Regions from separate parts of the Janthinobacterium sp. GW823-FHT03B06 genome, predicted to be linked through region 2. Evidence: predicted binding sites of a transcription regulator. Region 2 holds the regulator's gene; the other holds the start of a gene.
What was found. Region 2 encodes LexA, which represses DNA repair genes until DNA is damaged. Its sites were predicted from a motif close to ACTGTATNNNNATACAGT; they were not measured.

Region 1: recA (recombinase RecA) is a predicted target of LexA. The motif match lies at 1,844-1,861, and genes of this name have one in related genera.

What each region holds. Positions count from the first base shown of each region.
Region 1 covers NZ_JBXAJE010000006.1:227,500-230,911, reverse strand. Annotated here, with positions in the region: gene recX (recombination regulator RecX) at 1-409, opposite strand, end outside; gene recA (recombinase RecA) at 637-1,740, opposite strand; gene AC1RBA_RS20385 (response regulator) at 1,995-2,729, shown strand; gene AC1RBA_RS20380 (sensor histidine kinase) at 2,726-3,412, shown strand, end outside.
Region 2 covers NZ_JBXAJE010000002.1:597,776-601,187, reverse strand. Annotated here, with positions in the region: gene purF (amidophosphoribosyltransferase) at 1-199, shown strand, start outside; gene AC1RBA_RS08660 (cystathionine gamma-synthase family protein) at 243-1,484, shown strand; partial or broken gene AC1RBA_RS08655 (transcriptional repressor LexA) at 1,550-1,627, opposite strand; gene lexA (transcriptional repressor LexA) at 1,707-2,342, opposite strand; gene rpsF (30S ribosomal protein S6) at 2,618-3,007, shown strand; gene priB (primosomal replication protein N) at 3,028-3,327, shown strand; gene rpsR (30S ribosomal protein S18) at 3,353-3,412, shown strand, end outside.

The sequences.
Region 1 (3,412 bases), on a different contig from region 2:
GCTGCGAAAAACCGCGCTGCATCAAAAAACGCATCTGCTTGTTGCGCTGCTCGGCATCCTGCGCCACCTGACCAAACTTGCGGCGCCACACCTCGCAGGCGCGCGCCACTTCCCCTTCGGCCAGGCCCGCCTTGAGTTCCTGCAACGCTTCTCCCCCGATGCCATGGCTTTGCAGTTCCGCCATGATGCGGCTGTTGCCGAAACGGGCCGAGCGGCGGTGGATCAGCGACTCGGAAAAGCGCTCCTGCGACAGCCAGTTGGCTTGTTCCAGGCTGTCGAGCAAGGCTTCCACGTCGTCGCCTTCCTGCGCATGGCGCTGCAGCTTGCGCCGCAATTCCATGCGGCTGTGTTCGCGCATCGACAGAAAGCGTAGCGCCCTGCCCTTCAGGCTTAGTTGTACTGCGGCCATACACCCACCTTGTCTTTCATTCCACAATCACATCACCCAAACACAATCGCCGCCCGGCGCAACAGCGCGGGACGGCGATCATGGTCACACCTTGCAACAAGCCATGCGTAGGTCGGATTAGGCCCCTTGGGCCGTAATCCGACAACATTGTTGACGTCTGATCCGACAACATTGTTGATGTCTGTGGTGTTGTCAGATTACGCGCGGCTTTGCCGCGCTAATCCGACCTACTCTGCCTTGGTTTCCGCAGCCTTGGCAGCCTTGTCGGCGGCCTTATCCGCTTTTTCCGGCTTTTCAGCGGCCAGCGGCGGCAGTTCGCGCACGCCCAGCGAAGCGCGGACCTTGTTTTCGATTTCGCGGGCCAGCGCCGGACGCTCTTGCAGGAAGGCACGGGCGTTGTCCTTGCCCTGGCCGATGCGTTCGCCGTTGTAGCTGTACCACGAACCGGATTTTTCCACGATCTTGGCATCCGAGCCCAGGTCCAGGATTTCGCCTTCGCGCGAGGTGCCGGCGCCGTACAGAATGTCGAAGTGCGCTTCCTTGAACGGCGGCGCGATCTTGTTCTTGACGACCTTGACCTTGGTTTCGTTGCCGATCACTTCATCGCCGGACTTGATCGAGCCGGTGCGGCGGATGTCCAGGCGCACGGAGGCGTAGAATTTCAGCGCATTGCCGCCCGTGGTCGTTTCCGGGCTACCGAACATCACGCCGATCTTCATGCGGATCTGGTTGATGAAGATGACCAGGGTATTCGTGCGGTTGATGGAACCGGTCAGCTTGCGCAGCGCTTGCGACATCAGGCGCGCCTGCAAACCTGGCAGGGAATCGCCCATGTCGCCTTCGATCTCGGCGCGTGGCGTCAGTGCGGCCACGGAGTCGATGACGACGAGGTCGACGCTGCCCGAACGCACGAGGGCGTCGCAGATTTCCAGTGCCTGCTCGCCCGTGTCCGGTTGCGAGATCAGCAATTCATGCAGGTTCACGCCCAGCTTTTGCGCGTAACCGACGTCGAGCGCGTGCTCGGCATCGATAAAGGCGCAAGTGCCGCCCAGTTTTTGCATTTCGGCGATGGTTTGCAGGGTCAGCGTGGTTTTACCCGACGATTCCGGACCGTAGATTTCCACCACGCGGCCGCGCGGCAAGCCGCCCACGCCCAGCGCGATATCGAGGCCGAGCGAACCGGTCGACACGACTTGCACTTCTTCGATCGGTGCGCTGGCATCCATGCGCATGACCGAACCTTTGCCAAACTGCTTCTCGATCTGCGCCAGTGCGGCGGCGAGCGCCTTGGCTTTTTCCGATGCGGGTACTACAGCTTTTTTATCGTCCATATGTTCTTTCAGCCGTTCTACAGTTGCGGATTCACGTGACGCATCTACGTGAACCGTGCAGCCTGCGATAGCGCCAGTGGGTTAAATTCTTTACACAGACAGTACTGTATAAAAAAACAGTGATCAATGCAAGCGGAACGTGGATTTGTTTTGAAACAGATCAATACAAGCCTGGTTTTTCACAAAAACTCGCCACCTTGCGGGAAATGAAACACAATACAAGCTTCTATGCCGCAAGCCGAGGAAGTCTCACCATGCGTATTTTACTTGCCGAAGATGACAGCGTACTGGCCGATGGCCTGACCCGTTCGCTGCGCCAGTCGGGCTATGCCATCGACTGCGTCAAAAATGGGCAGGAAGCCGATACGGCCCTGTCCACCCAGGAATTCGACCTGCTGATCCTCGACCTGGGCCTGCCGAAGATGTCCGGCCTGGAAGTGCTGCGCCGCCTGCGCGCGCGCGCCTCGCTGCTGCCCGTGCTGATCCTGACGGCCGCCGATTCCATCGAGCAACGCGTGAATGGCCTCGACCTCGGTGCCGATGATTATATGGCCAAGCCGTTCGCCTTGTCGGAACTGGAGGCAAGAGTGCGCGCCCTGACGCGCCGCGGCGCCGGCGGCGGCGCCACCATCATCAAGCATGGTCCCCTCAGCTACGACCAGGTGGGGCGCAGCGCCTACATCAACGACCAGATGCTCGACCTGTCGGCGCGCGAACTGGGCTTGCTGGAAATCCTGCTGGGCCGCACCGGCCGCCTCGTCTCGAAAGAGCAGCTGGTCGACCACCTGTGCGAATGGGGCGAGGAAGTGTCGAACAACGCCATCGAAGTGTATGTGCACCGCCTGCGCAAGAAGATCGAGGTGGGCGGCGTGCGCATTGCCACCGTGCGCGGCCTTGGCTATTGCCTGGAAAAATACTCGGAAGCGGCGCGCCTGAACGCCGAAGCGGGCGAGTCGGCAGCCCCGGCCAGCGGGTCCGCCAGCAAGTGAAGGCGCGCGAGGCGCCAGCGGACGAGCCGGGCGACGACGACTGGTTCGAGCCGCCCACGACGGAGCAGGACGACACCATCGAGCATTCGCTGTTCGGCGAAATCCTCGACTGGATGCTGGCGCCCCTGCTGCTGCTGTGGCCGATGAGCATCGCCATCACCTATCTGGTGGCCAAGGGCATCGCCAATCAGCCCTTCGACCATGCGCTGGAAGACAGCGTCACCGTGCTGACGCAACAGGTCAAGCAGGCCGACGGCGCGCTGCTGCGCCGCGTGCCGGACAAGAACAGCAATAACAAGGGCCGCGACTTCCTGCGCGGCGATGACGTCGATACCCTGTATTACCTGGTGGTGGGTCCGCGCGGCGAATACCTCGACGGCGACCGCGACTTGCCGCCGCCGCAGGACCCCGACAAATACCGCAGCGGCATGGTGCTGTTTCGCAACGACACCATCCACGGCACGCCCGTGCGCGTGGCGTTCAGCTATCTCGATATTCCTGCCGGCAACGACGATGATCCGCACCGCGCGCTGGTGCAAGTGGCCGAGACGCTGGAAAAGCGCGCCCAGCTGGCCAATGAAATCATCAAGGGCGTGATTTTGCCGCAGTTCATCATCCTGCCCGTGATCCTGGCCCTGGTCTGGTTCGCCCTGGCGCGCGGGCTGTCGCCGCTGGCGCAATTG
Region 2 (3,412 bases):
CAAGCAGGCGATCGCCGACGTCAACCCGGCCCTGACCAACTTCGAGGCCTCGTGCTTCGACGGCGTCTACGTGACGGGCGACGTGTCGCAGGAATACCTGGACCGCCTGGAATATGCGCGCCACCATCCGAAGGCGGCAGCGCCCGAAGATACGCCGCGTTCCCAGCTGAACCTGAACCTGGCAACGACAGAAGCGTAATTATCTTGCCCGGCTAGCGCCGGGCTTTTTTTGCTCCGCGATCATGAACGATAAAAAAAACTACGGCTTTACCACCACCATCCTGCATAACGACCGCCGCAAGGGCATCGAGCATGGTTCGCTGCACAAGCCCGTGCACACTTCCGTCGCGTTTGGTTATGCCGATGCGCGCCAGCTCGCTTCCGTATTCCAGGGCAAGGAACCCGGTTTCCGCTATGGCCGCCAGGGCAACCCCACCGTGTCCGCGCTGGAAGACAAGGTCAACAAGATGGAAGACGGCGTGGCGACCTTGTGCTTCGCCACCGGCATGGGCGCCATCGGCGCCGTGGTGCAGTCGCTGCTGCGCGCGGGCGACCATGTCGTCTCGTCGGCCTTTTTGTTTGGCAACACCAACAGCCTGTGGCAAACGGTGACGGGGCAGGGCATCGCCGTGTCCTTCGTCGACGCCACCGAGGTAGCCAACGTGGCGGCCGCCATCACGCCTGCCACGCGCATCTTGTTCGTGGAAACCATCGCCAATCCGCGCACGCAGATCGCCGACCTGAAAAAAATCGGTGACCTGTGCCGCGAAAAGGGCATCTTGTACATCGTCGACAACACGATGACGACGCCGTATTTGTTCCGCCCGAAAGCCGTGGGCGCGGGCCTCGTGGTCAACGCCTTGACGAAATCCATTGGCGGCCACGGCAATGCGCTGGGCGGCAGCTTGACGGACACGGGCGTGTTCGACTGGACGCAGTATCCGAATATTTTCGAGAACTACAAGAAGGCGGCGCCCGCGCAGTGGGGCATCGCGCAAATCCGCGCCAAGGCCTTGCGCGACTTCGGCGCGTCCCTGGGGCCGGAAGCGGCGCACCATATCGCCGTCGGCGCGGAAACCATGGCCTTGCGCATGGACCGCACTTGCTCGAACGCACTGGCGCTGGCCACCATGTTGCAGGCCGACCCGAGAGTGGCGGCCGTGCATTACCCGGGCTTGGCGTCGCACCCGCAGCACGCGCTGGCGAGCGACCTGTTCCGCAGCTATGGTTCGCTGTTCAGCTTTGAATTGAAGGATGGCATCGATTGCTTCGATTTCCTCAATCGTTTGAATTTGGCCATTCCAGCGAGCAACCTCGGCGACACGCGCACCCTGGTCATTCCCGTCGCCCACACGATCTTCTACGAGATGGGCGCCGAGCGCCGCGCCAGCATGGGCATCGCCGAATCGCTGATCCGCGTCTCCGTCGGTATCGAGGATGAGGTGGATCTGCTCGAGGATTTCCGCCAGGCACTCGATGTATAAGTCGCCGGACAAATGAAAAGGGCCGCAACAGTCATGCTGTTGCGGCCCTTTGTTCGTGCAGTCGTTTAATGCCAGCTGCGCATCAGTCCCACAGCCAGGCCTTCCAGGGCGAATTCATCTTTCGGCAGCAGTTCGATGACGGAAACTTAGGTGTCAGGCATGAGAAGGGGCCGCAACTAAAAACCGGGGTCAGACCCGGCGGGTCTGACCCCGGCAGGCAACTTAATGCCAGCTGCGCATCAAGCCGACTGCCAAGCCTTCCAGGGCAAATTCATCTTCCGGCGACACGGTGATGACCTTGAAGTCTGGGTTTTCCGGCAGCAATTCGATGACGGAACCCGTCTTCTTGTAGCGCTTGACGGTGACTTCATCGCCGATGCGGGCCACGACGATCTGGCCATTCTTGGCGCTGTCGACCTTCTTGACGGCCAGTAAATCGCCATCCATGATGCCGGCGTCGCGCATGGACCAGCCGCGTACCTTCAGCAGGAAGTCGGGCTTGGCCGAGAACAGGGCCGGGTCCACGTTGTAGCTCGCTTCCAGGTTTTCCTGGGCAAGGATGGGCGAACCGGCGGCCACCCTGCCGATCAGGGGCAGCGACATCAGCAGCGCCGCCGGCACTTTCGATGGCGGCGCTTCGGCTGCCGCGCCGATCAGGCGGATGCCGCGCGAGGTGCCGGGCGAAATCTCGATCGCGCCCTTGCGGGCCAGGGCCTGCAAATGCTCCTCGGCCGCATTGGCCGATTTGAAACCCAGTTCATTGGCAATTTCGGCACGGGTGGGAGGAAAGCCCGTGTTTTCAATCGCGTCCTTGATCAGGTTCAGGATTTGTTCTTGTCGTGCTGTCAGCTTGATCATGAGCGGTGGGTGCATACTAAAATGCTGTCTATATGAACAGTCTGTATTTTTGTACAGTATCGCTCACTATGCAAGGGGATTTCCGTGTTTTCGGCGAATTTCGCAAGAAATACTTGTTCCCGGTCGAAAAGCACGGTGGTCCGCGGGCTTTTCGGGCACTGGCGCAAGCAATGATTGAAACGTTTGCAAAAGGCGGTTATAATCTTCGGCTGACCTTCCCACACCCGTCTTGACGCCGGGGTGGGCGATTATCAATCCGACCTGAAGGAGTTTGCATGCGTCATTATGAAATAGTCTTTATCGTCCATCCGGACCAAAGCGAGCAAGTGCCCGCGATGATCGAACGCTACAAAGCCAGCGTAACCACCCGCGGCGGTTCGGTTCACCGCGTGGAAGATTGGGGCCGCCGTCAAATGGCTTACTCGATCCAAAAGCTGCCTAAAGCACACTACATCTGCCTGAACATCGAATGCGACAACGAGACCCTGGTCGAGTTGGAAACAGCATTCAAATTCAATGATGCCGTGTTGCGTCACCTGACCGTTAAAATGAAGAAAGCTGAAACAGCTCCTTCGCCGATGATGAAATCGGTACAACGCGAAGACGCGGCCAAAAGCCACCGCACCGAAGCACCAGCAGCCGCTCCAGCCGCAGCAGCAGCTTAATTCTTGACCAGGATCGTGCGCTGAACCAGCTACAAGTCACCGCCATCATTGCCGAGCGCGAAATATTGCGCTACACCCCGGCAGGACTGCCGATTGTGAATGCAGTATTGCAACACAGTTCGCAGCAGATGGAAGCAGGGATTGCCCGTTTGACCGAGTTTGATGTTGCCGCGCTAGCCGCTGGCGAAATTTCAGGCCGGTTCAGTCAGGCAAGCTTGGGCGGGGTGTATCAGTTCACGGGTTTCCTGGCCAGGAAGAGCCGCAACAGCAAGAGTTTGGTGTTTCACATCATTGATTTTAGTGCAGTCAATTCTGACTAGCGCATTTTAGATACAGGAGCCTGACATGGCATTCGGTAAAAAGTTCGACAAAAATAAGCTCAAGCTTAAAGAAAAACGCAAACAG